Regions from separate parts of the Ornithinibacter aureus genome, predicted to be linked through region 2. Evidence: predicted binding sites of a transcription regulator. Region 2 holds the regulator's gene; each other region holds the start of a gene.

Region 1 (9,561 bases), 480 kb from region 2:
TCCTACGGGGGTCTGGTCGTCGACGGGACTGTCGTGGATGCCGTGGTGACGCCGGGCGCCGATCGGGTGAGTGTCACCGCTGCGGACGGCACCAGGTGGACGGCACGCCACCTCGTCCTGACTACGGGGGTCGTGGACGCGCTGCCCGACGTCCCTGGTCTGGCCGCGAACTGGGGCACCGGTGTGATCCACTGCCCCTACTGCCACGGCTGGGAGGTGCGCGACCGGCACGTCGTCGTGCTCGCGACGTCCCCCGCTGCGATGCACCAGGCCGGCCTGTTCCACCAGCTGACCGACGCCCTGACCGTGGTGCTGCACGACGCGCAGGCGCTGTCGTCCGACGACGTGGCCCGACTGCGCGCGCTGGGCATCGACGTCGTCGAGGGCCCGGCCAGCAGGGTGCTCGGTGAGCCCGGTGCCCTCACGGGCATCGAGGTGCCCGGTGCCACCGTCACGGCGGATGCCGTCGTCGTCGCGTCGTTCGTCGAGCCGAAGTCCCCCCTGATCACCGCCCTGGGGCTGGAGCTCACCGACCTCGAGATGATGGGCCGAGTCATGGCCCGATCCGTGGCTGCGGACCCCGTGGGCCGCACTGCCGTGCCGCGGGTCTGGGCCGCGGGGAACCTCACCGACCCGATGTCGCAGGTCGTCATGGCGGCCGCGGCGGGTGTGCGCACCGGGGCCATGGTCAACGCCGAGATGGTGATGGAGGACCAGCAGCGCCGCCTCGACGCCTTGGCCTGACCTGAGCCGGGTGTCGGTGAGAGGCCCTACTCCCAAGGGGTCGACAGCACCACCGTCGTGCGCGTCGACACGTTGGCCACCCCGCGCACGCTCGCGATGAGTTCCTCGAGCTCGGCCGGGGTGTTGACCCGCACCTTGAGGATGTAGTTCTCGTCGCCGGCCACCGAGTGGCACTCCTCGATCTGTGGCAGCTCGCGCAGCCGCTCGGGGATGTCGTCCGGGGCGGCCGGGTCCAGGGGGGTGATCGACATGAAGGCGGTGATCTGACGACCGAGCGCCTGGTGGTCGACCTTCGCCGTGTACCCCTTGATCACCCCACGCTGCTCGAGCCTGCGCACCCGCTGGTGCACGGCCGAGGTGGACATGCCCAAGGACTTCCCCAGATCGGTGTAGCTGATCCGCCCGTCCTGGGCCAGGAGCTCGATGATCCGCCGGTCTAGGTCTTCCACGCGCACAGGGTAACCGTTCTCTACGCTGCACCCATGTCTTCTGACGCCGGTGGGCCCGGCAAGCTCCTCCTGCTGGACAGCGCCTCGCTGTACTTCCGCGCGTTCTTCGGGGTGCCCGACCAGCGACGCACGCCCGACGAGCCGCCGACGAACGCTCTGCGCGGCTTCATCGACATGATCGCCACCCTCGTGACGGCCCACCGCCCGACGCACCTCGTCGCCTGCTGGGACGACGACTGGCGACCGCAGTGGCGCGTCGACCTCATCCCGACGTACAAGACGCACCGGCTCGTCGAGGGCTCGGCCGTCGCGGAGGAGTCGCCCGACGACCTCACACCGCAGGTACCGCTGATCCGCGATGCGCTGAGCGCTCTCGGGATCGCCCGCCTCGGTTCGCCCGGGTTCGAGGCCGACGACGTCATCGGCACGCTGACCCACCGTCACCGGGGAGTCATGCCAGTCGACGTCGTGACCGGTGACCGCGACCTGCTCCAGCTCGTCGACGATGCACACGGCATCCGGGTCCTGTACACCGGCAAGGGTGGGGTGCGTGAGCCGGACATCGCGACCCAGGCCTACCTTCAGGAGCGCTACGCGGTGCCGACCGGTGAGGCCTACCTCGAGATGTCGGTGCTGCGCGGTGACACCAGCGACGGGTTGCCGGGGGTCAAGGGCATCGGCGACAAGACCGCGGCCCAGCTCATCGCGCAGTACGGCTCCCTGGCGGCCCTGCGGGAGGCGATCGGGAGCGGTGACCCCGCCATCAAGGGGGCCCGCCGACTCAACCTCGAAGCGGCATCCGACTACCTCGACGTCGCCCCGACAGTGGTGCGGGTGGCCAAGGATGCCGCCCTCCCGGACGTCGACCTCACCCTCCCCCACGCGCCGGCGGACCCCGCCGCGCTCCAGGCACTCGCCGACACGTACGGAGTCGGCAACCCGGTCGACCGCCTCCTGACTGCGCTCGCCCTCCCCCGCTGACCCCTGACACCGCGATGTGAACCTAGGGCGGGCAAGGCTCAGTCATCCTCAGACCGGCAGTGCTCCGCTGGTGGGGGCGTCATCGCTGGCGCTGTCTGGTCCCCACCACGGCTCGACGTCGAGGTCGTCGGGCCATGGGTCGTCGGGGTATGACTCGTGGAGTTCGTAGCGGGCCCAGCGTTGTTCGTCGGGGTCGTCGTCGTGGATCGCGGCGATGAGTGTTCGGAGCCGCTCGGGGGTCAGTGGTGGCGGGTCGTTGATGGCCCGTTCAGCGCGTCTGTGCTCGAGGTGTCGGTCGTAGCTGCCGTGGGTGAGGTCCCAGATGACGTACCGGCCGTGCTCGTCGGGGGTGGGGTTCACCTGCGCGATGAACCGGCGCTGGTGGACCACCGTGTGGTGGCGTTGGCACAGCAGGGCAGCGTTGTCGATGTCGCTGAGCCCACCATCAGCCCAGTGCACGACGTGGTGCGCTTTGGCCCAGGCTACGGGGGCGGTGCACCCGGGGTAGGTGCACCCGCGGTCGCGGCGCAGCAACCGGCGTCGTTGCGCCCGGGTGAACAGGCGAACCACCCGGCCCAGGTCGAGGTCTTCCCCCGCGCTGCCCAGCACGTGGGGGATCAGGTCGGCGTCGCAGGACAGGCGCCGCAGCACCTGCGGCGACAGGATGGTCCCGGTCGCGGTGGACCCCACGACCTCGCCACACCCGGTGCGTGCCTGCAGGTCCGCAAGCGACATGATGACGTGGACCGCGTGCGCGGACCCGGCGGCACCGTCCGCGCCGCCGTGCTGGTCACCATCGAGGGCGCTGGAGCGCTGACACACCTGCGTCAGTGCCTCGACCCGCCGCTGCCCGAGCGGGCGCAGGTCACGTTCCCCGGTCACGTCGTTGGGGGCGGGGGCGCTGAGCGGGCCGATCGCCGCCTCCAACGCTGCCGCCTGCTCCGGCGTCATCCACAGCTGGTACTCGGTGAGGTCTCCGGACTCCACGAACGGTGCGGACAGCCGCGCCGCCGACGCCAACCGTTCCTGCAGGTCATCGAACACCCCCGGCGCGCCGTACTGCGCGAGCAGCCTGGGCCGCAGCCGGCGCAGCATCCCAGAACCCCACGCCGCACCCAGCTCGAGCATGGAGCGCACCACCGTCGGCTTGACCTCATCGAGCAGGAACGGGCCCAGTCGGGTCATCTCCCGCACCGCCGCACACCCCAAACCCGGCGACACCACCGCGCTCACCACGGCATCCGCGACGATCCCCTCGGGTGAGTCCGCATCCAGCCCACCGGCGTCGCCACCCCACCGCGCGTGCGCCGGGGCCAGCAGCCCCGCGATCGTCGCGACATCCGCCGCGCCGCCCTGCCGCAACGACGGCGCGTGATCACGCACCCACGCCGTCGCGTTCACCCCGGCCGCCTCGACCTCACCACGACCCAACGCCTCCGCGGTGATCGCGACCCGCGCCGCAACCCCCTGGGCCACCACGGCATCGACCACACCCAGCACCTCAGCCAGCTCGGGCCCCGAGCACTGGTACAGCACCTGCGTGATCCCCGTCAGTGCCTCACGGGCAGCCTCGACCCGGGAGCGACGCTCCACCAGGCTCAACGGCTGCATGTCCATGACTCATCATACTCGAACACCAGTTCGTTTCGCAACCGAACCGGGCGAGGTCCCGTGGCCGAGGGCGCCCTGGCCGCGAACCCCCACGGGCGCACCGGGCCTTCTGGGTGACGGAACGCCCTATTGCGGGCTGGCATGTCCATCCCCCATCCTCAGCGCCGCTCCTCGTCCCCGGAACGTGACAGGCCCAGCATGACAGCGACCACCGACAGCGACCCGGGGCCCGCGTCGGCCCCGGCGTCACGGGTTTACGCGACGGATGGCCACCAGCGAGGTGACTGCAGTGCAATAGGTCGGGGTCGGTCAGTCGAGGCGGTCGGCCGCGACGACGCCACGCAGGACCCCGTCGATCGCGGACCGGGCGGTGCGCCGCACCACGGCGTCGGTGCTGGCCTTGGCCACCTGGTCGAGCAGGTCCACGAGCTGCTTGCAGCGTCGCACGAAGTCACCGGCGGCCATCTCCTGCCCGCGCAGGACGGCGTCGAGTCGGTCACCGGAGGCCCAGCGGTGCACCATCCAGGCCATCCCGCCGTCGGGCATCGAGGTGGTCGGCAGGTCGTGCTCGGTCTCGAGGTCCTCGATCTGCGACCAGAGCCGCTCCATCGCGGTGAGGGCCGCAGCGACATCGTCATTGGGCATCCTCGGCGAGACCTCGGCCTCCTGGTGCCGCGGTTCGTGCACGAGCGCCGAGACCGCGGCCGCGAGCGAGGGCGCGTCGAGCAGCTTCCACACATCGTGCCGCAGGCACTCCGCAGCCAACAGGTCCTTCTCGGTGTAGAGCCGGCGCAGTCGCTCTCCCCGCTCGGTGACCGCGGTGCCGTTCCCGTCGAGGTAGCCCAGGGCCTCGAGCGCGTCGCAGATGCGATCGAAGGTGCGGGCCACGGTGTTCGTGCGGCCCTCGACCTTGCGCTGAAGGCCCACGGTCTCGCGCTTCAGACGCCACCAGCGCTCTGCCCACCGGGCGTGGGCCTCCCGGTCCGGGCACTGGTGGCAGGGGTGCGCGCGCAGCTGCTCACGCAGCATCCGCACGTGCTCGGGCTCGTTGTCGCCACCAGCGCCACCAGCGCCACCACGACGCGAACGACGCGACGGTGCGTCGTCGAGCCCGTGCGGCGCAGCGACCCGCAGCGACGTCGCGAGGTCACGGCGGGACTTCGGTGACTTGGGGTTGAAGTGGGCGGGCACGCTCACCCTGGCCATCGGCTCGACCGGCTCGGGGACGTCGACGGTGGTCAGCCGGCGGAACTGCTTGTCCTCGGTCACCACGCTCGGCCCGGTGGGCGCGCCCCGCCCGGTGCGGGCCGGTTGAACGACGACGGCCCACCCGGCTCGACGCCCGGCGGGGATGCGGATGACGTCGCCGATCTTCAGGGCCTCCAGCGACAGTGCGGCCTCGGCTCGGCGGGACGCCGAGCGCGCCCGCACCCCGTCCTTCTCCGCGTCGGCGAGGCTGCGGCGCAGGGCGGCGTACTCACGGAAGTCGCCGAGGTGGCAGTGCATCGCCTCGTCGTAGTCGTGCAGCCCCTCCTCGTTGCGGCGCAGCTTCGTGGCGATGCCGACCACTGCCCGGTCGGCCTGGAACTGGGCGAACGACGTCTCGAGGATCTCGCGGGCCACCTCACGACCCACCTGGGACACGAGGTTGACGGCCATGTTGTAGGTGGGGCGAAAGCTCGAGCGCAGCGGGTAGGTTCGGGCCGAGGCCAGACCACCGACCGCCAGCGGGTCGACTCCCCGGGCCCACTGCACCACCGCGTGGCCCTCGATGTCGATGCCACGACGCCCGGCACGCCCGGTGAGCTGGGTGTACTCGGCGGGGGTGATGTCGACGTGGGCCTCGCCGTTGTACTTGACGAGCTTCTCCAGCACCACGGTGCGGGCCGGCATGTTGATGCCCAGGGCAAGGGTCTCGGTGGCGAACACCGCACGGATGCGCCCCGCCGTGAACAGCTCCTCGACGATCTCGCGGAACAGCGGCAGCATGCCGGCGTGGTGCGCGGCGAACCCCCGCGACAGGCCCTCGACGAAGTCGAAGTAGCCGAGCACCATGAGGTCCTCACTGGCCAGGGAGTCCACCCGCTCCTCGACGAGACGCCGGATTCGCAGCCCCTCGCGTTCGGGCACCAGCCGGGTCCCGGCGGCGAGCAGCTGGCCGACGGCGGCCTCGCACCCGACCCGGCTGAAGATGAAGGTGATGGCCGGCAGCAGCCCGTCACGGTCGAGCTCCTCGATGACCTCGGCCCGGCTCGCGCCACCACCGGGCCGAGCGCCGCGGGCGAAACCTCGACCCCCCGCGCCTCCACCCGGGCCACGGCCGCCCCCACGCGGACCACCACGGGGCCCGCCACGTCCTCCCCCGCCGCGTCGGGGCTCGTCCTGCCACCGTCCGCGTTCCTCGGCGCTGCGGATGGCGGTCAGCAGGTCGGGATTGACCCGGTTTCCGGCGAACAGGTCGAACATCGTCGTGCCGACGAGGACGTGCTGGTACAGCGGCACCGGGCGGTGCTCGGACACGACGACCTCGTGGTTGCCCCGCACCTCCGCCAGCCAGTCACCGAACTCCTCGGCATTGCTCACGGTTGCCGACAGCGACACCACCTGCACGTGCTCGGGCAGGTGGATGATCACCTCCTCCCACACGGCCCCGCGGAACCGGTCGGCGAGGTAGTGCACCTCGTCCATGACGACGAAGCCGAGCCCCTCGAGGGTGCGCGACCCGGCATACATCATGTTGCGCAGCACCTCGGTGGTCATGACGACGATCGGAGCCTCGCCGTTGACCGACGAATCTCCCGTCAGCAGACCGACGTTCGCGGCCCCGTGCACCCGCACGAGGTCGTGGAACTTCTGGTTCGACAGGGCCTTGATGGGGGTGGTGTAGAACGCCTTGCGACCGGTCGCGAGGGCCAGGTGCACGGCGAACTCGCCGACCATGGTCTTGCCGGCCCCCGTGGGCGCCGCGACGAGCACGCCCTTGCCGAGCTCGACCGCCTCGCAGGCCCGCAGCTGGAAGTCGTCGAGGGGAAAGTCGAGGGATGCCGTGAAGCGCGCGAGTTCGCTGCGTTCCCGGCGATTGCGGGCCGCTGCCGCGGCGTACCTCTCGGCGGGGCTGGACATGCGCTCAGGCTACGTCAGCGATCAGGCGAGGACGGTGAGCGCGCCGGGCACGACCTCCATGCTCATCGGCAGCGGGGCGAACCGCTCGCCGTCGGCGTAGGAGACGATGCCCTTGGCCTCGAGGGTCACCGTGCGCGCCCTGCGGATCTGCACGGCGGGATGGCTCACGTGGGTGCCCTTGAACACCCTCGGGAAGACGCGCAGGAACTCGAGCGTGGAGATCTTGCGCAGGATGAGCACGTCGAGCAGCCCGTCGTCGAAGGACGCGTCCGGGGTGACCCGCATGCCACCGCCGTACGCGGGCCCGTTGCCGACGGCGACGAGCATCGCCTCGGTGTCGATGCGCTCACCGTCCAGCACGAGGGTGTACGGGATGGCCCGGAACACCGGCAGCTCGCGCAGGATCGCGAGGTTGTAGCGCATCGGGCCCTTGGGCCAGGTCAGCTCGTTGGCGCGCTCGTTGACCACGGCGTCGAAGCCGGCGGCGAGCACCCCGAGGAAGCACCTCTGCTCACCGGCGGCCGTGGTGTACCGCGCGACGTCGACCCGGCGGGTGCTGCCGGACAGGATGCGCTGCACCGAGGCGGCCGCGTCGCGCACCGGCAACCCCAGCTCGCGGGCGATGTCGTTGCCGGTGCCGGCCGCGATGACCCCGAGGGCCACCGGCGTGCCCGCACACAGGTTCGCACCCAGGTGCACCATGCCGTCCCCGCCGCCCACGACGAGCCGGTCGATGGCGCCGGACCCGATGGCGGCCCTGCCCTGCTCCACGGCGCTGCGGGCATCGGACGCACTGAGGTCGAGGACCTCCACCCCGGCGTCCCGCAGCAGCGACAGGGCCTGCTGACCGACCTGCGCCCCCGTGTTCTTGCCCGAGGTCGGGTTGATCATCAGACCCATGCGTGCCATGTATCGAACGGTAGTGGCAGCAATCCTCGTGGTGGGACGATCCAAGGGTGAACACGACATTCACCCTCCTGGCCGAACACCCCCTCCTCCTGCTCGCGGTGTTGCTCGCGTTCGGCGCGGCACTGGGGCACGTGCGCGTCAAGGGGGTGCACCTCGGGCCGGCTGCCGTGCTGTTCGCGGCGCTGGGGGTCTCCGCCTGGGCGGCCTCGGTGGACGTCGACCTGGAGATCCCCGAGGTCATCGGCACGTTCGGCCTCGTGCTCTTCACGTACACCGTGGGTGTCGTCTCGGGCACCCACTTCTTCTCGTCGCTGCGCCGGGGCTGGCCGACGATGCTCGTCGTCGCAGGTGCGCTCTCGCTCGTCGGCGCCATCGCCGTGGTCGTCGGTCGCATCCTCGGCATCGGGGGCGGCACGATCGCCGGTGCGTACGCCGGTGCCCTCACCAACACCCCCGCGCTCGCCGCGGCATCCGCCCGCGCTGCCGACCCGGCAGCCCCGACGGTCGGGTACTCCATCACCTACCTCGGCGGCGTCATCCTGATGCTCGCCGTTGCCGCCTGGTCGCTGCGTCGCCCCGGCGGCGAGTCGCGGCGCGAGGAGATCGGCCACGAGACGATCCGCGTCGAGGCGACCGACCCCATCACCGTCGACGCCCTGTCAGCAGCCCACGGCCGGGCGATCACCGTGTCGCGGCTCAAGCACGCGCACGCCGCGAACCCGACCATGGTGCCCGCCGACACCGAGGTGATCGGACACAACGACCTCGTCACCGTCGTCGGCCCACGTGACGTGCTGGATGCCGTGGCTCGCCAGCTCGGTCACGTCTCGTCCCACGACATCGTCGCCGACCGGGCGGACCTGGACTATCGGCGCATCACGCTGTCGACCAAGTCCCTCGTCGGGCACACCATCGGCGAGCTCGACCTCGACGCGCGGTTCGGCGCAGCGGTGACGCGTGTGCGGCGCGGCGACCTCGACCTCGTCGCCCACGACACCTTCGTGCTCGCCATGGGCGACCGGGTGCGGGTCATCGCCCCCCGGGACCAGATGGCCGCCGTCAGCGCCTACCTCGGCGACAGCGACCGGGGCATGTCCGACATCAACGTCGGGGGGCTGGCCCTCGGGCTCGCGACCGGCATGGCGCTCGGGCTCGTGCACGTGCCCACTCCCGGCGGCGGCTTCACGGTCGGCGCTGCTGCCGGCACCCTGCTCGTCGGCCTCGTCTTCGGCCGGCTGGGTCGGGTCGGGCCGGTCATCACCTCCATGTCCCACGGCGCGGCGCAGTCGCTCTCGGCCCTCGGGATGGTCACGTTCCTCGCGTATGCCGGGGTGCGCGCCGGTCGGACCATCACCGAGGCGTTGGCGTCGGACTCGGGCTGGAAGGTGGCCGTGCTGGGACTGGTGCTCACGGCATCCGCCGCCGCACTCCTCGTACTCGGCGTCCATGTGCTGCGCAAGCTGACCTGGCTGGAGACCGCCGGGGCGCTAGCCGGCTCGCAGACCCAGCCGGCGATCCTCGCCTACGTCAACGACAAGACCGGCTACGACACCCGCGTCGGCGTGGCCTACGCGCTCGTCTACCCCGTGGCGATGATCGCGAAGATCATCGTGGCCCAGGTGCTCGCCGGCCTCGGCTGACCCGAACCGGTTTACAGGGGGGAGGCCTCGTTGTCGTCGACGTCGAGCCAGTCGGGGCGCGCCTTCTCCTTGCGCTTGTCGAGCAGGCGGGCGACGAACCAGGC
Region 2 (9,561 bases):
TTCGCGCTGTCCTCGGTGGCGACCCTCGGTTTGCTGCTGTTCACCCGGCCGTGGGGTGAGGCCATCGGTGCCCGCCTGCCCGTGCGGCTGGCCTCGATGGGGCCCGCGCTCGCCGTGCCGGTCGCGGCCCAGGCCATGACCGCGCCCCTGGTCGTGCTGCTCCAGGGGTCGGTCAGCATCGTCGGCGTGGTCGCCAACCTGCTCGCCGCACCCTTGGTGCCGATCGCGACGGTCGCCGGCGTCGCGGCATCCCTGACCTCGGTGATCTGGAGCGATGGTGCCCGACTCATCGCCTGGGCCGGGGTGCTGCCCGCATGGGGCATCGCGAGGGTGGCCCGGTGGTTCGCCGAGGTCCCCGGCGGCACGATGCCGTGGCCGGACGGTGCGCCCGGGGCCCTGCTCCTCGCGGGGCTCACCGTGGTCGTGCTGCTCACGGGGCGTGCTCTCGCCACGGGGGCCGCCGCTCACCCGGTTCTTGCCCTCGGGTGCGTCCTGACGCTGGCCGCCTCACTCGTGCCCACCGGGACGGTCACATGGCCGCCGCAGGGATGGCGGGTCGTCGTCTGTGACGTCGGGCAGGGTGATGCCGTCGTGGTGCGAACCGGCGCAGACAGTGCCCTCCTCGTCGATGCCGGGCCCGATCCTCCACTCGTCGACGGCTGCCTTTCCCGCCTCGGGGTCACGACCCTGGATGCCGTCGTTCTCACCCACCTGCACGCCGACCACGTCGACGGACTCGTCGGGGCGATCGACGGCCGGCGGGTGGGCCAGCTGTTCATCACCCCGGTTCGCGAACCTGCCGACAGCGCGGCGCACGTCGACGCGCTCGCGGTGCGCCACAGCATCCCCGTACGGCCCTTGTCCGCGGGCGACCGGCTCACGCTCGGCGAGATGGATGCCGTCGTGTGGAGCCCGTGGCGACGCATCGCTGACGGGTCGGTGCCGAACAACGCGAGCGTGGTGCTTGCCGTGCGTGCCGGCGAGGTCGACGCCCTGTTGCTGGGCGACATCGAGCGTGAGGCGGCGCACGACCTGCTGCTGCGGTTGCGGCGCGAGCCGTCGATGGCTCAGGCGGCAGGTGGGTTCGATCTTGTGAAGACCCCGCACCACGGGAGTGCGAACCTCGATGACGACCTCATGGCGGCGGTGCGGGCCCCCGTCGGGGTGATCAGCGTCGGCGCCGACAACGACTACGGCCACCCGGCCCCGAAGCACCTGGACCTGCTGCGGCGCAACGGGTACGCCATATACCGCACCGACCAGCGTGGCGACGTGGCGATCGCCGAGCGTGGCGACGACGTCATCGTCACGACCAGCCGCTGACGGTGCTGGAGGGCGGGGACCTGCCTGCTGCCGGTCCGGCCTGGTGTTGGCCTTCGCGTCGGGTCGCTACGGCGTCCCTGCGCGACGGGTCACCCACGGCGTCCCTGTGTGAAGGATCGTCGTGGGCGTGTTCAACCCCTGAGGGCCCAGGAGGGTGTGCTGTCACGGACCGTTGCAGGACGAGAGGGATTCCTTGTCCGCCGCAACGACTTCTGACAGACCCCCACCGCCCTCTCCACAGGAGTTCACGTGTGAGGCGGGGTGGGTGTGCATGACCTCACGTGCAGCGCGAGGTGGGTGTGGGTGCATCAGCCCGATGGCTGACCGGCGGCAGCGGTGCCGCTCAGATCGAGAAGGTCGGCTCCGGGGCGCGCACCGTCGAGGCCGTCGACTGGGCCGCGGCGCTCTCGGTGAGGGCCTCGAGGGTCGCCTTGACCGCCGGCACGCGCTGCAGGTCAGAGGTGGTGACGGCCATGATCGAGCGACGCGACGCCGGGGTGATGGGCAGGGCGACGACGTCGGGGTGGTGCACCGTGCGCAGGATGAGGTCAGGGATGAGCGCCACGCCAAGACCCTCGGCGACCAGGCCCATGACGGCCACGTAGTCCTCGGTCTCGTAGGCGACGTCGGGGCGGAACCCGGCGTCGTGCGTCAGCTGCAGCAGGTGGCCCCGACAGCGCGGGCAGCCGGCGATCCACGGTTCGTCGGCGAGCACCGAGAGGTCGACGTTCTCCTGCGAGGAGACGCCGTGGCCCTCGGGAACGGCCAGGCGCACCTCGTCATCGAGGAGCTTGGTGATGACGAACTGGTCGAGGTCCTCCTCGCCCCGACCGATGTCGGTGCCCTCGTAGGCGAACGCCACCGCGAGGTCGCACTCGCCGGCCTTCAGCGCTGCCAGGCTCTCGGGGGGCTCGGCCTCGGTGAGGGTGATGCTGACGTCGGGGAAGCGCTTCTTGACCAGCGACAGCGCGCGCGGCACCAGAGTCGCCGAGGCCGAGGGGAAGGCCATGAGTCGCACCCGTCCGCTGCGCAGCCCCGCGATCGCAGCGACCTCTTCCTCGGCCGCGTCGATGGCAGCGAGCACCGGGGTCGCGTGGCGCGCGAGCACCTGGCCGGCCTCGGTGAGGCGGACGTTGCGCCCGACGCGTTCGACGAGCACGGTGCCCGTGCGCTGCTCGAGGCGCCGCACCATCTGCGAGATCGCCGGCTGCGTGTAGCCCAGCGAGGTCGCGGCCGCGGTGAAGCTGCCTTCGTCGGCGATGGCCTTCATGACCCGGAGTCCTGCGGCATCGATCATGCCCCGCATTCTATAACGCCGAGTTATCCCCTGCCATGACTTTCGTACCCCGGGTGATCCGACTTCTTGCACTCCAGCCACCTGATGGATGGGCGTGGAGGGGGCTGACGTGCAATCAGTCGGGGTGGGAGGTGGCTGGAGTGCAATAGGTCGAGGTGGGGTGGGAGGATCCACGCCATGCCGGATGCCGTCGCGCCACTCACCCTTGCGCTCTCCTCTGCGGCACCACTCACCCAGGCGTCGCTCGAAGCGGTGGCCGAGCTGCTGTTGGACCACCCGGGAACGCTCGTGCTCACCGGGGCCGGGATGTCGACCGACAGCGGCATCCCGGACTACCGAGGCCCGGACGGCCAGCGCCGGGTCACCCCTATGCAGCACGGTGAGTTCGTCGGCAGCAGCGCGGCTCGGCAGCGCTACTGGGCACGATCGTTCATCGGTTGGCAGCGGTTCAGCCACGCCGAGCCCAACGACTGCCACCGCTCGGTATCGGCGCTTCAGGCGCGTGGTGTGCTCGGGCCGGTCATCACCCAGAACGTCGACGGTCTGCACCAGGCCGCCGGCAGTCGAGATGTCACCGAACTGCATGGCACGCTCGCCGAGGTGCTGTGCCTGACCTGCGGCACACGCACCGACCGCGACCTGCTCCAGGCCCGCATGGCCGAGCAGAATCCGGGGTTCGAGGCGCTCGCGTCGGGCGAGGCGTCGGACGGGTCGCGGGTGAGCAGCCAGATCCGCCCGGACGGCGACATCGTGCTCGACGACGCGCTCGTCACCGCGTTCCACCTGCCGCACTGCACCACCTGCGGCGCCGACACCCTCAAACCCGATGTCGTCTTCTTCGGAGGCTCGGTCCCACGAGAGCGGGTCGACGCCTGCTACGCCCTGACCGACGAGGCGCCGGCCCTGCTCGTGCTGGGTTCGTCGCTGGCCGTGATGTCGGGACTGCGGTTCGTCCGGCACGCCGCGAAGCGCGGCATCCCCGTCATGGCCATCACCCGCGGACCCACACGGGGCGACGACCTCATGACGGTGCGCGTGGATGCCCCACTTCGGCCGAGCCTGCGCGCCCTGGTCGATCACCAGGCCTGACCCGTGGAGCGCTCCAGCGCCGGCCGGGCAACGGTGCGCCGCCGTGACGATCCGCGCCATGACGATCCGCCACATGACGATGCGTGAGTGACGCGGGCAACGCCCCGCCGCCGACCCGTCGTGCTCTGGCAGGCGTACGCTGAAACCATGGGAGCCACCGGATCAGGACCCTTCGAGAACGACGACGCACTCGACTTCCTCGGTGATCTGGAGGACCTGCCGCGCGACCAGCGACCGGCCGTCGTCCTGGCTGCGCTCGAGACCGTGCTCCGGTCGTCGGGGTACATCGAGGCGCCGGAGATGTGTGAGGCCGTGGCGGGTGCCGCAGCAGTGGGTGCCAGCGTGAATCCCGCTGCGGCACAGGGGGAGCCATACCTTCCGCAGTGGCTCATCGACGAGCCCCTGCCGACGGGCGATCAGGAGCTCGTGGAGAAGTCGCGGCAGGTGCTGCGCCGCGCGGTGCGCTCGCACGCCAACGAGTGGTGGGAGCTGTGGGAGGAGGCCGGGCTCGCCGGTGACGTCACGGCATCCTGCCGTCGGGCCCTGGCGTGGCTCGGCGACCGCGACGACTGATGCACCTGTCAGAGCGCGCCCTGACGGCGCGGGCCGAGGTTCGCACCACAAGGTTCAGGTGAGCACCACAAAAGAAGTGGTGCTCACCTGAAGGTTCCGGCATCGGGCGAGAAAGTTCTTCCCGGCTGCAGCCGCAGGCGCGGCGCAGGACCGTCAGACGCGGCGCAGGACTGCAGTGACCTTGCCCAGGATCGTTGCGTGGTCTCCGTCGATCGGTGAGAACTCCGGGTTGTGCGGCATCAGCCAGACCTTGCCGTCGCGCCGCTTGAAGGTCTTGACGGTGGCCTCGTTGTCGAGCATCGCCGCGACGATGTCGCCGTTCTCGGCATTGGGCTGCTGGCGCACGACGACCCAGTCGCCGTCGCAGATCGCGGCGTCGATCATCGAGTCGCCGACGACCCGCAGGAGGAACAGCGACCCCTCGCCGACGATCTGGCGGGGGAGGGGGAAGACGTCCTCGACGACCTCGTCCGCGGTGATCGGCACACCAGCAGCGATCTGACCGAGCACCGGCACGTAGGTGGCCTCCGGCCGCTGGTCGTTGATGCCGGTGACGTCCTCGTCGTCGTGGTCGGGCACGCCGCGGTAGCCGGGCTCGTCGCTCGCGGTGTCGGGGGAGATGACCTCGATCGCCCGGGGGCGGTTCGGGTCGCGCCGCAGGTAGCCCTTGCGTTCCAGGGCCGAGAGCTGGTGGGCGACCGAGCTGGGGGAGGTCAGACCGACGGCGTCGCCGATCTCGCGCATGCTCGGCGGGTAGCCGCGCCGGTCGATGGAGTTGCGGATGACCTCGAGGACCTTGCGCTGGCGATGGGTGAGCGCGCCGCCGTCGCCGCGGTCGGGCATCTCGTGGATGTCGGCGTTCCTCGGACGTGCCATGTCGACCCCTTCGGTCACGGTCACCGGCGCTGGTGTCAGTTCCGGTCTTTTCGCAGGTCAGGCCGACTGTCGGTGCTCGTCGGCAGGATCTCCTGCATGACACCACCCTACGAGTCTCGTACAGAGAATTCAAACATTTCTTCGAGGTGTGTCTTGAGTGGCTCGAACATTCGTGCTACAACTCGTACAGACGTTCTATCGAACACCGGTTCGACGGCGGCCTCGGCCCCCGAGATGGAGGAGACATCATGAGTGCACTCGCGTGGGACCACACCGAGCTCGGGTACGCCGGGCCGGCCCCGAAGCGTCCTCACCTCGTCCTCGTGCAGGGTGGCGCGCGAACCACGGCGGATGCCGGTGGCGTTCGCCTCACGCGCCGCGGTCGCCTGGCGCTGTTCCTCCTCGTGCTCGCGGTGGTCGCAGTGACCAGCCTGACCGGGCTGCGCGGGGCAGGGGCGAGTGAGCCGCTGCGGGCCGTGACGGTCGCCCCGGGCGAGACGTTGTCGCAGATCGCCGTGGCCGAGCTGCCGACTTTGTCGATGGACCAGGCCATCGTCGCGATCCAGATCGCCAACAACCTCAGTACCGCGCAGGTCAGCGCCGGCCAGCAGCTGGTGATCCCGAGCTCCTGACCCTCATTCCACCGGGTGCCGTGAGGCAGCCGGTGCCCCAGACCTGAGTCCCTCGACCCGGCTCAGAAACGCCGAAGGGCGTCACCCCCGTGCAGGGGGGTGGCGCCCTTCGTGCTGCTCGGCTCTCACGCAGTGGCGTTCGAGGTGCTGGACCTGGTCGATGTGGGCGGCCGGCCCGCCCGTGGTCATCAGCCGAATGGGGTGTGCGGGTCGTGCGCTGCGACGCTATCGTTCCGGGTGAGCGGGGGATCAACGGCTCTGTCCAGTCCCTGTGTCATTCATCAGTCACTGGCGGGTCTGTGCTGGCCCGTTGTCGAAAGGTCTGCCCCATGAACCGCCTTCTCAAGCCCTTGGTGCCGCTCGTCGGGGCCGCTGCCCTCATCGCGGCACCCGTCGCCTTCGCGGCTCCGGCGTTCGCCGCCGTGATCGAGCCCGACGACTCCATCCCGTTCGACCCCGAGCTGCTTGACCCGACGGTGTGGGAGGACATCCTCGCCGAGGAGGAGGACGTCGACGCGTGGTGTGAGTCCTTCGGCGACATCAGCACCCCGGTCGACATCCCCGAGATCACCGACGCCTTCCAGCTTCCTGAGGATGCCGAGCCCGCAGACTTCGGCTACTACCTCGCGGTTCTCGCGGGCTTCCCCGAAGAGGGCACGGAGGAGGACCCTGACCTCGAGCTCTACTGGGAGCCCTCGGTCGGTGATGAGATCGAGCACGCCGCCGGTCAGAACCTTGAGGTCATCCTCTGCGTCGCCGAGTACGAGGACGAGGTCAGCCCGAGCCCGTCGCCGACCGTCAGCACGAAGCCCTCGGTGAAGCCCACCGTCACCGGCCCCGTGGTCGAGACCGACCGCGTCGGTGACTCCGCCTCCGTGCCGGGTCTTGGGCTGGCCGCCGCCGGCGCCGCGCTCGTCGCCGGAGCAGGCGCCCTCGTCCTCAGCCGCCGCCGTCAGGGCAGCCACCGCTGATGACTTCTCGCCCACTGCGTGCGGTGGGCGTGGCCCTGATCGTCCTCGCCGTCGCGCTGCTCACCTGGGTGATGCAGCGCGACGGCGATGCCGTTCCCGTCGCGGCCACCCCAGCCGCGACGACCCCGGCGCCATCGATCACCCCGAGCACTCCCAGCCCCACGCCAACGCCCACGCCGACACCAACCCCGACGGCATCCACGAGCAAGGCGCCCTCGACCGAGGGCTTGCGCATCCGGATCCCGGCCATCGGGCTGGACCGCGCCATGCGCGGGGAGGGGCTGAGCTCGAACGGCACGATCGACCCAGCCCCGGGCACCGTGATGTGGTTCACGGGGTACGAGCGGGTGCGCCCCGGCAAGGTCGGCACGGCCGTCATCGCCGCTCACGTCGCCACCGGGAAGCGGCCCGACGTCTTCGCCGACCTGGCTGACGTCAAGGTCGGCGACACCGTCGAGGTGTTCGAGGGTGGGAAGACCGTGAAGTACCGCGTGACTCGGGCTGGCGCCATCGACAAGAAGAAGGTCACCACCGACCAGACGGTCTGGGGTGAGAACACCTCGCGGACCCGGCTGGCGATCATCACCTGCGATGACGCCTACGGTCTGCGCGGTGACGGTCACCGGGTCGCCAACTTCGTCGTCATCGCCGACAAGGTCTGACGAGGGCTACGCGAACGTCAGGTCCAGGGGGAGTTCGAGGAACGCAGCAAGGCCGGATGCCGCGTTGCCGAGCGCCGCGGCATCCGCGGCATCGAGCGCGGTGTCGCCCCGCACGGTGACCTTGACGGCCTTCGGTGTCACGGTGCGCTTCCACACGCCGACGTCCTCGTCGCCGACAACGGCGATCCCGCCGCCGGCTTCGGACACCAATCGGGCCCGCGCCGCGGAGGGGTCGCGGCGGGGAAAGCCCGTGTCCCGATAGGTCAGGCACACCTCGTCGAACGTCGACAACAGCATGGCGACCGGCGCGCGCGAGGTGCGCGACGGCATCCGAGGGTCGAACCAGAGGCGGTGGCCGCCCGCGTCGACGTGGTCGAGGGCGCCCTCGAGGTCACGCAGGGCTGCGCGGATCTGCGTCAGGGTGAGGGTGGACCAGCGGGCGAAGTCGCGCTCGGATGCCGGGCCGTGGCCGGCGAAGAAACGTCGCGTGAGTTCTCGGCGGGCGTCGTCGGCGTCGAGGCTGTCAAGGGGGGGCCGGGGGCAGCGTCTCGTCGGCGAGCACGTAGGTGTGCTCCGCGCCGCGGGGCGGGCCCGAGCAGATGAACGAGCGCAGCTCGGCGACGATGAGCAGGTGCGCGAGCCGCTCGACGTCGGTCGGCAGGCCAGCCGCCTCGAAGCGTGGCCGCAGCTCTCGGCGGGTGTGCGGCGTCGGCCCCGCGAGGACGCGCTCGAGCACTCCGAAGGCGCGCAGGATCAGGTCGTCGTCGAGCCCGAGCCCGCGGCGCCGGCCGTTCAGGGATGACTCGACGCGTGGGCCGGTGGCGCGCTGCATCCAGCGCAGGTCCTCGGGGGCGAGGTGGTGCCAGGTGGGGCGCAGCACGTGGGTGCGCACCCAGCCGCCAGTCGACTGCTCGGCCAGCAGGCCCGCACAGGTGGTGCCGGGCGGCATCCGCATCGCGAGTGACCACGCGGCCAGCGGCGCGTCCTGGGACTGCACGGCGGTGAGGAGCCGCACGACGTCACCCCCGTGCGGCAGCCCGGCCGCCGACAGGCGCTGGGTGGCCAACCGCCGTCGGCGCACCTGGGGCAGGGATGCCGTGCGCATGCCGGTCATCGTCGCACCGACCGCCGACGGGGTACGTCGTGCTCGGGAACAGATTCGGCGTGCCTTGCTTTTGATAGGATGTATTCAAGTAATCACTGCAAGGAGTACGCCATGCGACACCCACACGTCACCCCCTCAGACCCAGACACCGTCGACGCCTCGGGAACGGCCCGTGGGCCGCGCGGCATGCGCGGCGTCCGCGGTCCCCGTGGCGGTCGTCCTGGCCCCGGCGGCGGCCCCGGCGAGGACGGCCCGCGCGGCCCTCGTGGCCCCCGTGGGCGTGGCTTCGGCCGCCCCGGTGGCTGGCAGCAGGGTGACCTGCCCAGCGCCGACGACGCCCAGAGCTGGTTCACCGGGCGCCTGCCCGACGACTGGTTCGACGGCGTCGAGATCACCGTCGACCGCGAGGAGATCACCGTCATCGGTGTCCTCGCCAACGTCGACGCCGAGACCGACCCGGCCAAGGCCGAGGGCCGGATCAGCCGGTTCCGCGCCGACACCCGTGACGAGCGGATCGCCACCGCGAGCGAGGCCCAGGCCCGCTACCAGCGCACCGTCTCGTGGGGCGCGCGCGTCGGCGAGACGACCGTGATGTTCACCCACCTGGCCGTCCCGGTCATGACCCGGCTGCGTCAGCCCGAGCGGGCCGTGCTCGACACCCTCGTCGACGCCGGTGTGGCACGCTCTCGCAGCGACGCCCTCGCGTGGTCGGTGCGCCTCGTGGGTGAGCACGCCGACACCTGGCTCGGTGAGCTGCGTGAGGCGATGGCCGAGGTCGACAAGCTGCGCGCCAAGGGCCCCACGGTCTGAGCAGCGCTGACCCGGACAGCCCGTACCCACACTGACCTATTGGTCGGTGTGGGTGCGGGTGTGTGGGTATGGGTGCGTTGGTCAGGGCAAGCTCGGGCAAGCTCGGTGGGTGCCCCGCTTCGAGCAGGCGAGATCGCCTCAGCCCAGCGTGCGGCGCATGACGATGCGCGGCATCCTGCTCGCCACGGCATCCGTCGTGCCGATCACCTCGAAGCCGGCCCGC
Region 3 (9,561 bases), 250 kb from region 2:
GCGCCGGGCGGCGAAGGCGTCGAGGGCGCCGTGGACGGCAGCCGTGCGCAGCCCGGGAGGGCCTGCTGCCCGACGGGATCGGGCCCGCTCGTCAGCCACGGCTGGTCTCCTCGCTCAGGTCGGTACCGCAGGGTCGGTGTCTGGCGTCCCACCCTAGGGAATCACTGATTTTCTCGGCTGGCCGGGGCGTCTTCGGCCTTGGTGGGTGGGGTCCCGGGAGAATGGGGTGTGGATATCGATCAGCCCAGTTTCACCGACATTGAGTACGGCAACCGGCGGCGTGTGTCGCGTCGGGAGAAGTTCTTGGAAGCGATGGACGCCACGATCCCGTGGGCGTCGTGGGTGGGGGTGATCGAGCCGTTCTACTACGCGGATCGTGCGGGTAAGCGGGGCCGTAAGGCCAAGCCGGTGGAGACGATGCTGCGGATGTACCTGCTGCAGGTGTGGTTCTCCCTGTCCGATGAGGGCGTGGAGGACGCGGTGTACGACTCGTACGCGATGCGCCGGTTCATGGGGTTGGACTTCGCGGTCGAGCAGGTCCCGGACGCCACGACGCTGCTGCACTTCCGGCACTTGTTGGAGGAGCACCACCTCGGGGAGAAGCTGTTGGCGGCGCAGAACGAGGTGTTCGCGCAGCAGGGCTGGATCATGCGGGGCGGGTCCATCATCGACGCCACGATCATCGCGGCGCCGTCATCAACGAAGAACGCCACCGGCACCCGCGACCCGGCGATGCACCAGACGAAGAAGGGCAACCAGTGGCACTTCGGGATGAAGGCCCACATCGGCGCTGATGCCGGGACCGGGTACGTCCACACGGTGACCGCGACCGCGGCGAACGTGCATGACCTGGACGAGGCGGTGCACCTGGTGCGCGCCGATGACGAGGTTGTGTACGCCGACGCCGGGTACCAAGGAGCTGCGAAGCGGCCCGAGATCGCCGAGAACGAAGACCTGTCACAAATCACGTGGCAAGTCGCCCCACGTAAAGGGGTGCTCAAGACGATGCCCGAGCATGACCGCGCCGTGGCATCACGCCAGGCGTCGGTGCGGGCCAAGGTCGAACACCCGTTCCTCATCGTCAAGCGTGACTTCGCCTTCACCAAGACCCGCTACCGCGGGATCGCGAAGAACCTCAACCACCTCAACGTGTTGTTCGCCTCCGCGAACTGGTTGATGCGCGCCAGGGCCGCCGCCCTCATGGGGTGACGGCCAGGCTTCAGCCTGCCCGCAACCGCTAGAAACACCCCGAGACCCGGGGGTCAAGAGCCCAACCCACCGGGCGAAACGAGCCCCCGGGGAGTGCCCCCGACCCCGCCGGGCCCCCGCACCAACCAACTGCCCCCTTGATCAGCGCTTCCCTAGTGTCCGGAACTGCCGGGGCTGGCGTGCCACAGCTTGCGCGGGGGCAGCGCGTCGACCGGCGCACCCCGCCCCGAGCGCGGGTCCAGCCCCGGTGGGCGGGTGTCGGCGTAGGGCGACTGGCGAAAGCCCGAGGCGTGCACGAGGACGCGCCGCCCGGTGTGGGCGTCCTGCTCGATCGCGGCGAGCCGGGCGGCCTCGGCGCGTGCCACGGCATCCGCCTCCCCCGCCGCGATGACGGCCTGCACCCGTTCGAGGCCACCGAGCTGCCAGGCGTCCCAGAGACCGGCGAGCTCCCAGGCCCCGGTGGCGCGGATGGAGACGCCACGATCCCCGGTTCGGCGCAGCACCCCGCGCACGAGGAGCAGCCACGAGTGGAAGACGACGTCGGCGTAGGGGCCCTGGACGTCCTCGAAGAAGGTGCAGTCGGCTGGCCCGGTGGAGTCGTCGAGGGTGAGGAAGACCACCCGTCGCCCCGAACGCACCGGCGGGGTCTGGGTGGCGACCTTGACCCCGGCCACCCACACCCGGCTGCGGCTGCGGGTGGCGAGCAGGTCGACGCTGCGGGTGACCCGAAGCGCCCGCAGCAGCGGGTCGTAGAACTGCACGACGTGGGCGGACACGTCGAGCCCGAGCACGTCGAGCTCGGCGCGCACCTTCTCGGGGCCGGTCAGCTCGGGCAGCCCGGCCCCGGGGACCAGCTCGGGCCGGTCACCGAGGTCGAGGGTGAGCTGGGTCGGTTGGGCACCCGCCGGGACGACCTCGCGCGCCGCCTGCGACTGGGCAGCGGCCTGTTCCCGGACGTCGAGCGGGAGCCCGGCCAGCGCAGCCGCGCCGTCCTCGCGCGGCGGGGCGATGCTCGGCACCGGGAGGCGTCGGCTGCGCCTCACGGGCCCCCCGGAACCGCGGTCCCACCGCTCGAGCTCGGCGACGTGCAGCAGCAGGTCGCGGCGGGTGACCCGACCACGCCGGCCGAGCCCACCGTCCCCCATCCCGTGCAGCGAGTCGAACGCCCCGGCCAGGACGAGCCGCTCGACGACCGGGCGACTCACCCGGGCCCGCGTCCAGAAGTCACCGAGGTCGGCGTACGGCTGACCCGCGACGACCCGGGCGACCTCGGCCGCGCTGATCCCCTTGACGTCGGCGAGGGAGAGTCGGATGCCGTACGGCTGGTTCGCGCGCTGCCACGCCGGCTCCACGGCATCCGACTCCACGGCATCCGACTCCCCTTCAGTCGAAAGTAAGGGAATCGCCGTCTCGTCGGTGCTGCCAGCGGCGAGTTGCCTACTCTCGACCGGGGGCCCTGCATCCGGGGTGGGCTCGCACACCTGCTCGATGCGGTAGGTGTCGGTGGAGGCGTTGACGTCCAAGCCGAGCACGGGGATGCCGAACGAGCGGGCGTCGTCGAGCAGCAGCCGCTTGGGGTACATGCCGGGGTCGTGGGTGAGGATGCCGGCGAGGAAGGCCGCGGGGTGGTGGGTCTTCAGCCACGCCGAGTGGAAGGTCGGCAGGGCGAAGGCGGCCGCATGGGCCTTGCAGAACCCGAAGCTCGCGAACGACTTCAGCACCTCCCAGATGCGGTCGCGGTCCTCGGCGGTGTAGCCCCGGGCGGCGGCCGCGGGGCGCCACCAGGCCTCGACGTCGACCTGGCCCTGCGGGGTGCCCATGCTGCGGCGCACCTCGTCGGCCTGGGCCAGGCTCACCCCGGTCGTCTCGGCGACGATGACCAGCACCTGCTCGTGGAAGACGACGACGCCCTCGGTCTCCTCCAGCGCCGGGATGAGGCTCGGGTGGATGAAGCGGCCTGCGCTCCACCCGTGGCGGCTGTTGAGGAACGGGGTGATCATGTCGGACTTGACCGGGCCCGGCCGGAACAGCGAGATGTCGACGATGAGGTCGTCGAACCGGCGCGGCCCGAGCTTGCCGATGAGCTCGCGCTGCCCCGGGCTCTCGATCTGGAACATCCCGAGGGTGCGGGTGGTGCGGATCAGCTCGTAGGTGGCCGGGTCCTCGTGGGGCACCTGCTCCTCGTCGTCGAGGTCGATGCGCTCCCCGCTCACCCGCTCGACCTCGGCGACCGCGTGGGCCATCGCCGACTGCATGCGGATGCCGAGCACGTCGAGCTTGAGGAAGCCCAGGGTCTCGACGTCGTCCTTGTCGAATTGGCTCATCGGGAACCCCAACCAGCTCGCCTCGACCGGGGTGCGGTCGAGCAGGCCCGCGTTGGACAGCACGATGCCGCAGGGGTGCAGCGCGATGTGGCGCGGGAGACCGTCGAGGGCCTCGACGAGGTCGAAGAAGGCCGCCATGCGAGGGCTGTCGAGGCCGCGACTGCGCAGTTCGGGCAGGTCGGCGATGGCGTGGCGGGCGTCCTTGGCGCGGATGTGCGGGAACGCCTTGGCGATCTCGTCGACCTCGGTGGGGGGCAGCCCGAGCGCGGCGCCGACGTCGCGCACGGCGTGGCGCACCTTGTAGGTGTCCATCATCGACACGCACGTCACCCGCTCACCGCCGAACCGGGTGAGCACGGCCTCGTAGATCTCGGTGCGCCGGGCCGACTCGACGTCGACGTCGATGTCGGGCAGTTCGGCGCGCAGCGGGGAGCAGAACCGCTCCATGAGCAGCCGGTGCCGGATCGGGTCGACCCCGCTGATGCCGAGGAGGTGGTTGACCAGGCTGCCGGCACCCGAGCCGCGGGCGGCCACCCGCACCCCACGGGCCCGAATGAGGTCGGTGACCTCGGCGACGGTGAGGAAGTACGTGGGGTAGCCCAGGGTCTCGATGACGGCCAGTTCCTCCTCCAGCCGGTCGAGCACCACCTGGCGCTCGGCCTCCCCGGCTCCCGGGTAGCGGCGGCCGACCCCGTCGCGGCAGCGCTGCGTGAGCACCGCCATGGGGTCGTCCGCGGCGCCGAGGCCGAGCACCTGCGCCTCGGGCAGGTGCACCGCCCCGATGCCGAGGTCGGGCCGGGCCTGCTGGGTGCACTCGGCCGCGACGAGTGCGGTCATCGCGACGAGGCGGTCGGCACGGGAGCGGTCTCCCCCGGTGACATCGAGGGCGTTGGCGTGCATCTGCGCGGTGCTCGCGAGGTGCCCCGAGTCGGTGACCCGGTCGAGGTGGCGCGAGTCGAGGACGACGAGGCGGCGGGCGGCGTCGAGCAGGTCGACGGTGCGCACCTGGTCGGGGTCGACGTGGCGCACGGCAGCGGTGAGGACGGCGGGGATGCCGGCCGCGTCGGCGAGGGAGAGCAACCTGGCGGCGTGCGACCGGCATCCGGAGGTTCCTTCCGGACCACCGTGCAGCACCACCTCGACGGCGAGGGCGTCACGGGGCAGCACGGCCTGCCAGGCCGCGAGCAGGTGCCGGGCGCGGTCTCGGCGACCCGCGAGGGCTGCCCGCCCGACGTCGGAGTCGGGGCCGAGCAGCACGAGCAGCCGGCTCGGCCCGAGAACGTCCCCGACGTCGTGCGACGTTGTGGCGGTTCCGCCCGCCTCCGAGGTGTGAGAACCGTCTGTACGTCGCACGAAGTCGGGGTGTGGTGGGGCGCCCGGGGAATCAGCACCCCAGGCCCAGGTGGCGAGGAGGTCGCGGCTGGTCACCGGGACCCCCCGTTCGCCGCGCAGGTGGGTCTGCGTGACGAGCCGGCACAGGGCAGCCCACCCCGCACCGGGAGCCACCCCGGCGACCTGGCCGCGGGCGAGCACGGTCACCCGTGGGCGGCGGGGGTCGACGATGGCCCCACCCCGCACGGGGGTGCGCGGGCGCGGGGGGTGACTCACGGCATCCGACCTCGCGCCCCCACCCCAGGTGGATCCGCCAGCCGTGACGCCGCCGCCCGAGCTGGAGCCTCCAGCCGAACCACCGCCCCCCGACGTGGAACCGCCAGCCGTGACACCGCCACCCACGTCGACGGCGAGGTCGACCCCGAGGACCGGGTCGATGCCGGCCCGCCCGCACGCCGTGGCGAACCGCACCGCGCCGTAGAGCCCGTCGCGGTCGGTGAGCGCCAGCGCGCCCTGGCCGTGGGCGACGGCACGCTCGACGAGGTCCTCGGGCATCGAGGCGCCGTAGCGCATCGAGAACCCCGAGGCGACGTGGAGGTGGGCGAACCCGTCCACGACGCCCTCAGGCCGAGCGCACGGGCACGAGCCGCTGCGGGCGCTGCACCCCGGGCACCCCGAGGCGACGGGCCGCGAGGTCGACGAAGGTCTCGGCGTCACGCAGCAGGTCGTCGGCCTCGCGGGCGCTGACCCGCACGAGCCCGGTCTCGACCCCGACCCGCTGCCCCGTAGAGGCCGCGAAGCGCTGGGCCCACTCGGTGAGCTCGGGGGCGACCCTGGCGGTGAGCGCCCACACGTCGTGGGGGCCGTTGCCGCGAGCGGCCAACCCGGCACCGGGGTGGGTCGCCGCCCGGGCCGCGACGATCGCCGCCCCGGCACGCAGGGCTGCCAGCGAGGCGGCGAGGTAGCGCGCCGATGCCGCCGAGGCGGCGTACCCGCTGGTCAGGGACTCTCGCGACCGGTCGAGGAGGTCCAGGGTGGTCGCGGCGTGGCTCATCGGGGGCTCCTGAAGATGGTTCATCGGATGCTGCGTGCTCGGTGCTGTGGTGCTCGGTGCGGGGTCCATGGCGGTGGGACTCAGTCGTGGGCTCGCAGGAGCAGCCAGCGGTCGTCGTCGAGCCCGAGGTCGAAGACCCCGGCGGTGCCGGAGGGTGGGCGTGCCTCGACCCGCCAGACCCGGCGCTGCGGGCTCGGCAACGCGGCCCCACCGGTGAGGTCACCGACCTCGCGCCACCAGGCCCGACGCTCCTGCCACGAGGCCAGCACGGCGCACACGGTGTAGCGCCGACCGCGCCAGACGAAGTCGCGAGGGCCGTCGATGCCGGCACTGACCGTGGCGCTGCGGACACGGATGGTCTCATCGTGGCGGCGGACCATGACCTCCCCTTCCCCGCAGTGGTGTCGAACAGTTTTGTCGAACAGATGTTCGATGCCTCCACCATAACGCGGCCCACCGACAGCTCGTCAAGCCCGCGTCACCGGGTCGCTACGCTGCCGCCATGACCCAGCCGCCGAGCGAGCAGAACCCCCCGCGAGACCTCTCCGACCACGCCGGCGTGCGCTCGGTGATGCAGGCCCTGGCCGAGCACGGTCTCACCCCGCAGGTGCGCCACCTCCCCGACGCCGTGCGCACCGCCCAGGCCGCCGCCGACGCCCTGGGCATCTCGCCTGCCGAGATCGCGAACAGCCTCGTCTTCATCGCGACGACCCACGACGGCGAGCGCCTGCCTCTGCTCGTCATGGCCTCCGGAGGGCACCGGGTCGACGTCGTCTCCGTCGCCGACCGGGCCGGCCTCGCGAGCATCGAGCGGGCCGACCCCGCCTTCGTGCGCGAGCACACCGGCTTCGCGATCGGCGGCGTCGCTCCGGTCGGCCACCCCCACCCGCTGCGCACGATCATCGACACGCACCTCGCGACGTACACGGTCGTCTGGGCCGCCGCGGGCCACAGCCACAGCGTCTTCGCGACGACCTACGACGACCTGGTGCGGATCACCGGCGGTCAGCCGATGGACGTCGCCTGACATCGCCGAAGACGGGCTGATTGAACCCCAGTTCCCGCAACCAGATCGCCATCTGGCACATCTGAGTACGAGTACGCATGCGGCAGCCCCGTGCTGGCCGTCATGCTCGACACACGTGGTCGCGCCGACCGCGGGAGTGGACGTTGAGGGGGGTCCGTGCCCGCGGCCGGCGCGACCGACCCATGAGGGCGCGGCCCGGCTCGACAAATCGGCGTGCGGGCACACCGGTCGTCGGCAACACTGACGCGGTGTACCTGACCATCTCGACGACCCACCGTCCCGCGACGGATCTCGGGTACCTGCTGCACAAGCACCCCGACCGGGTCCAGCAGTTCACCCAGAGCTTCGGGGTCGCGACGGTCTTCTACCCGCAGGCCACCGACGAGCGCTGCACGGCCGCCCTGCTCCTCGAGATCGACCCGGTGCGCCTGGCCCGCGGTCGGGCCCGCAACCTGCCCGACTTCAGCCTCGGCCAGTACGTCAACGACCGCTCGTACGCCGCGTCCTCCCTGTTCGCCGTGACCCTGGCCGAGGTGTTCAGCACGGCGCGGATCGGGCGCTGCGCGTCGCACCAGGACCTGGCCGACTCCCCCATTCCCCTGCAGATCCGCATCCCCGTGCTGCCGTGCCGGGGCGGACCCGCCATCGCCCACCGGATCTTCGAGCCGCTGGGCTGGCAGGTCGTCGCCGACCCCATCGCCCTCGACGAGGCCTTCCCGCAGTGGGGCCCCTCCCGTTACGTCGACCTCACCCTCACCGGCACCGTCCGCCTGGCCGACGCCCTCACCCAGCTGCACGTGCTGCTGCCGGTGCTCGATGAGTCCAAGCACTACTGGCAGGGCCCGGACGAGGTCGACAAGCTCCTGCGCTCCGGCGGCGACTGGCTCGCGGGCCACCCCGAGGCCGAGCTCATCACCCGGCGCTATCTCGCGCGCACCGGATACACCCGGGTGGCCCTCGAACGCCTCACCGAACTCGGCGACGATTCCCGGACATCGGATGCCGTGGAGCAGGACGCCGCACCCCTCACCTCCGAGCCCCTCACCACCGAGCCGCAGACCACCGCGCGCACTCCCTTGAACCGCCAGCGGCACGATGCCGTGCTCGCCGAGCTGCTCGACCTCGGCGTGAGCTCGGTGATCGACCTCGGCTGCGGCCCCGGGGCCTTCCTCGAGCGCCTCGTGCGCACCCCCTCCTTCACCAAGGTCGCCGGCAGCGACGTGTCGACTGGGTCGCTGCACCAGGCGGCTCGCCGCCTGCACCTCGACACCATGACCGAGCGCCAGGCCGACCGGGTCGAGCTCTTCCAGGGCGCCCTGACCTACGAGGACCCGCGCTACGCCGGGTTCGACGCCGCCGTGCTCATGGAGGTGATCGAACACGTCGACCCGAGCCGGCTGCCCGCCCTGGAGTCGGTCGTCTTCGGCACCGCCTCCCCCGGTGCCGTGCTCGTGACCACCCCCAACCGGGAGTACAACGTCCACTACGACGACCTGACCGGCATGCGGCATCCCGACCACCGCTTCGAGTGGGACAGGGACGAGTTCGCGACCTGGTGCGCGCGCGTCGCGGCCACCCACGGGTACGCGGTGGTGATCCGCGGCATCGGCGATCCCGAGGCCGCCACCGGCCACCCGACCCAGCTGGGGGTGTTCACCCGTGACGCCTGAGACACCTGTGACCCGGAGATACCCGTGACCCCTGAGATACCCGTGACCCCTGAGACGAGCGACACGACCGAGGTGCGCGTCCCGGCATCCGGGCTCGTCGTGCTCGTCGGGGTCTCCGGCAGCGGGAAGTCGAGCTTCGCCCGCGAGCACTTCCGCCCCACCGAGATCGTGTCCAGCGATGCCTGCCGGGCGATGGTCTCCGACGACGAGAACGACCAGAGCGCCACACCGGACGCCTTCGAGCTGCTGAACCACATCGTCGGCACGAGGCTGCGCCGGGGGCTGCTCACCGTCGTCGACGCCACCAACGTGCAGTCCAGGGCCCGGGCCGAGCTCGTCAGCCTGGCCCGCCGACACCACGCCCTCGTCGACGCCATCGTGCTCGAGGTGCCCGAGACCGTCGCCGGGGCGCGCAACGCCGGGCGTGCCGACCGCGACGTCGGGATGACGGTCGTGCGGCGCCAGCAGCGTGACCTCAGCAGGTCGATGAAGCGCCTGCGCAAGGAGGGCTTCCGGCGGGTGCACGTGCTCGACGCCGGGGGTGCACCACCGCGGGTGCATATCGTGCGCGAACGGCCGTGGAACGACCGGCGCGAGGTGCACGGCCCGTTCGACGTCATCGGCGACGTGCACGGCTGCCTCGGTGAGCTGCGCACCCTGCTCGAGGACCTCGGGTGGACCCTCGACCTCGACGACGCAGGGCGTGCCGTCGGCGCCACCCACCCGCAGGGTCGTCTCGCCGTGTTCGTCGGCGACCTCGTCGATCGCGGACCGGACTCCCCCGGCGTCGTGCGGCTCGTCATGGGCATGGTCGAGCAGGGCAGTGCCCTGTGCGTCTCGGGCAACCACGAGGCCAAGCTCGTGCGGGCGCTGCGCGGCAACGCGGTGACCGTCTCGCACGGGTTGGCCCAGTCGCTCGAGCAGTTCGGGCGCGAACCCGAGCAG

Evidence for each region. The regulator LexA, encoded in region 2, represses DNA repair genes until DNA is damaged. The targets are predictions, from matches to a motif close to TCGAACANNTGTTCGA.
Region 1: a site for LexA is predicted at 3,804-3,819, ahead of C8E84_RS02705 (HNH endonuclease signature motif containing protein). Genes of this name have one in related genera too.
Region 3: a site for LexA is predicted at 6,337-6,352, ahead of C8E84_RS03805 (DUF6504 family protein). Genes of this name have one in related genera too.

Annotation. Positions count from the first base shown of each region.
Region 1 covers NZ_VMSB01000001.1:550,772-560,332, reverse strand. Annotated here, with positions in the region: gene C8E84_RS02720 (NAD(P)/FAD-dependent oxidoreductase) at 1-744, shown strand, start outside; gene C8E84_RS02715 (Lrp/AsnC family transcriptional regulator) at 771-1,193, opposite strand; gene C8E84_RS02710 (5'-3' exonuclease) at 1,227-2,174, shown strand; gene C8E84_RS02705 (HNH endonuclease signature motif containing protein) at 2,223-3,791, opposite strand; gene C8E84_RS02700 (DEAD/DEAH box helicase) at 4,095-6,908, opposite strand; gene C8E84_RS02695 (YegS/Rv2252/BmrU family lipid kinase) at 6,930-7,817, opposite strand; gene C8E84_RS02690 (aspartate:alanine exchanger family transporter) at 7,865-9,457, shown strand; gene tatC (twin-arginine translocase subunit TatC) at 9,469-9,561, opposite strand, start outside.
Region 2 covers NZ_VMSB01000001.1:1,029,148-1,038,708, reverse strand. Annotated here, with positions in the region: gene C8E84_RS04960 (ComEC/Rec2 family competence protein) at 1-1,323, shown strand, start outside; gene C8E84_RS04955 (LysR family transcriptional regulator) at 1,667-2,620, opposite strand; gene C8E84_RS04950 (NAD-dependent protein deacetylase) at 2,798-3,709, shown strand; gene C8E84_RS04945 (DUF4259 domain-containing protein) at 3,857-4,282, shown strand; gene lexA (transcriptional repressor LexA) at 4,436-5,158, opposite strand; gene C8E84_RS04935 (LysM peptidoglycan-binding domain-containing protein) at 5,407-5,790, shown strand; gene C8E84_RS04930 (hypothetical protein) at 6,120-6,761, shown strand; gene C8E84_RS04925 (class F sortase) at 6,761-7,423, shown strand; partial or broken gene C8E84_RS18325 (DNA glycosylase AlkZ-like family protein) at 7,430-7,942, opposite strand; gene C8E84_RS18320 (DNA glycosylase AlkZ-like family protein) at 7,947-8,528, opposite strand; gene C8E84_RS04910 (hypothetical protein) at 8,640-9,338, shown strand; gene C8E84_RS04905 (GNAT family N-acetyltransferase) at 9,477-9,561, opposite strand, start outside.
Region 3 covers NZ_VMSB01000001.1:781,067-790,627, forward strand. Annotated here, with positions in the region: gene C8E84_RS03785 (class I SAM-dependent methyltransferase) at 1-99, opposite strand, end outside; gene C8E84_RS03790 (IS5 family transposase) at 235-1,209, shown strand; gene C8E84_RS03795 (DNA polymerase III subunit alpha) at 1,362-5,480, opposite strand; gene C8E84_RS03800 (SAV_6107 family HEPN domain-containing protein) at 5,488-5,919, opposite strand; gene C8E84_RS03805 (DUF6504 family protein) at 6,000-6,299, opposite strand; gene C8E84_RS03810 (YbaK/EbsC family protein) at 6,422-6,946, shown strand; gene C8E84_RS03815 (3' terminal RNA ribose 2'-O-methyltransferase Hen1) at 7,195-8,616, shown strand; gene C8E84_RS03820 (polynucleotide kinase-phosphatase) at 8,659-9,561, shown strand, end outside.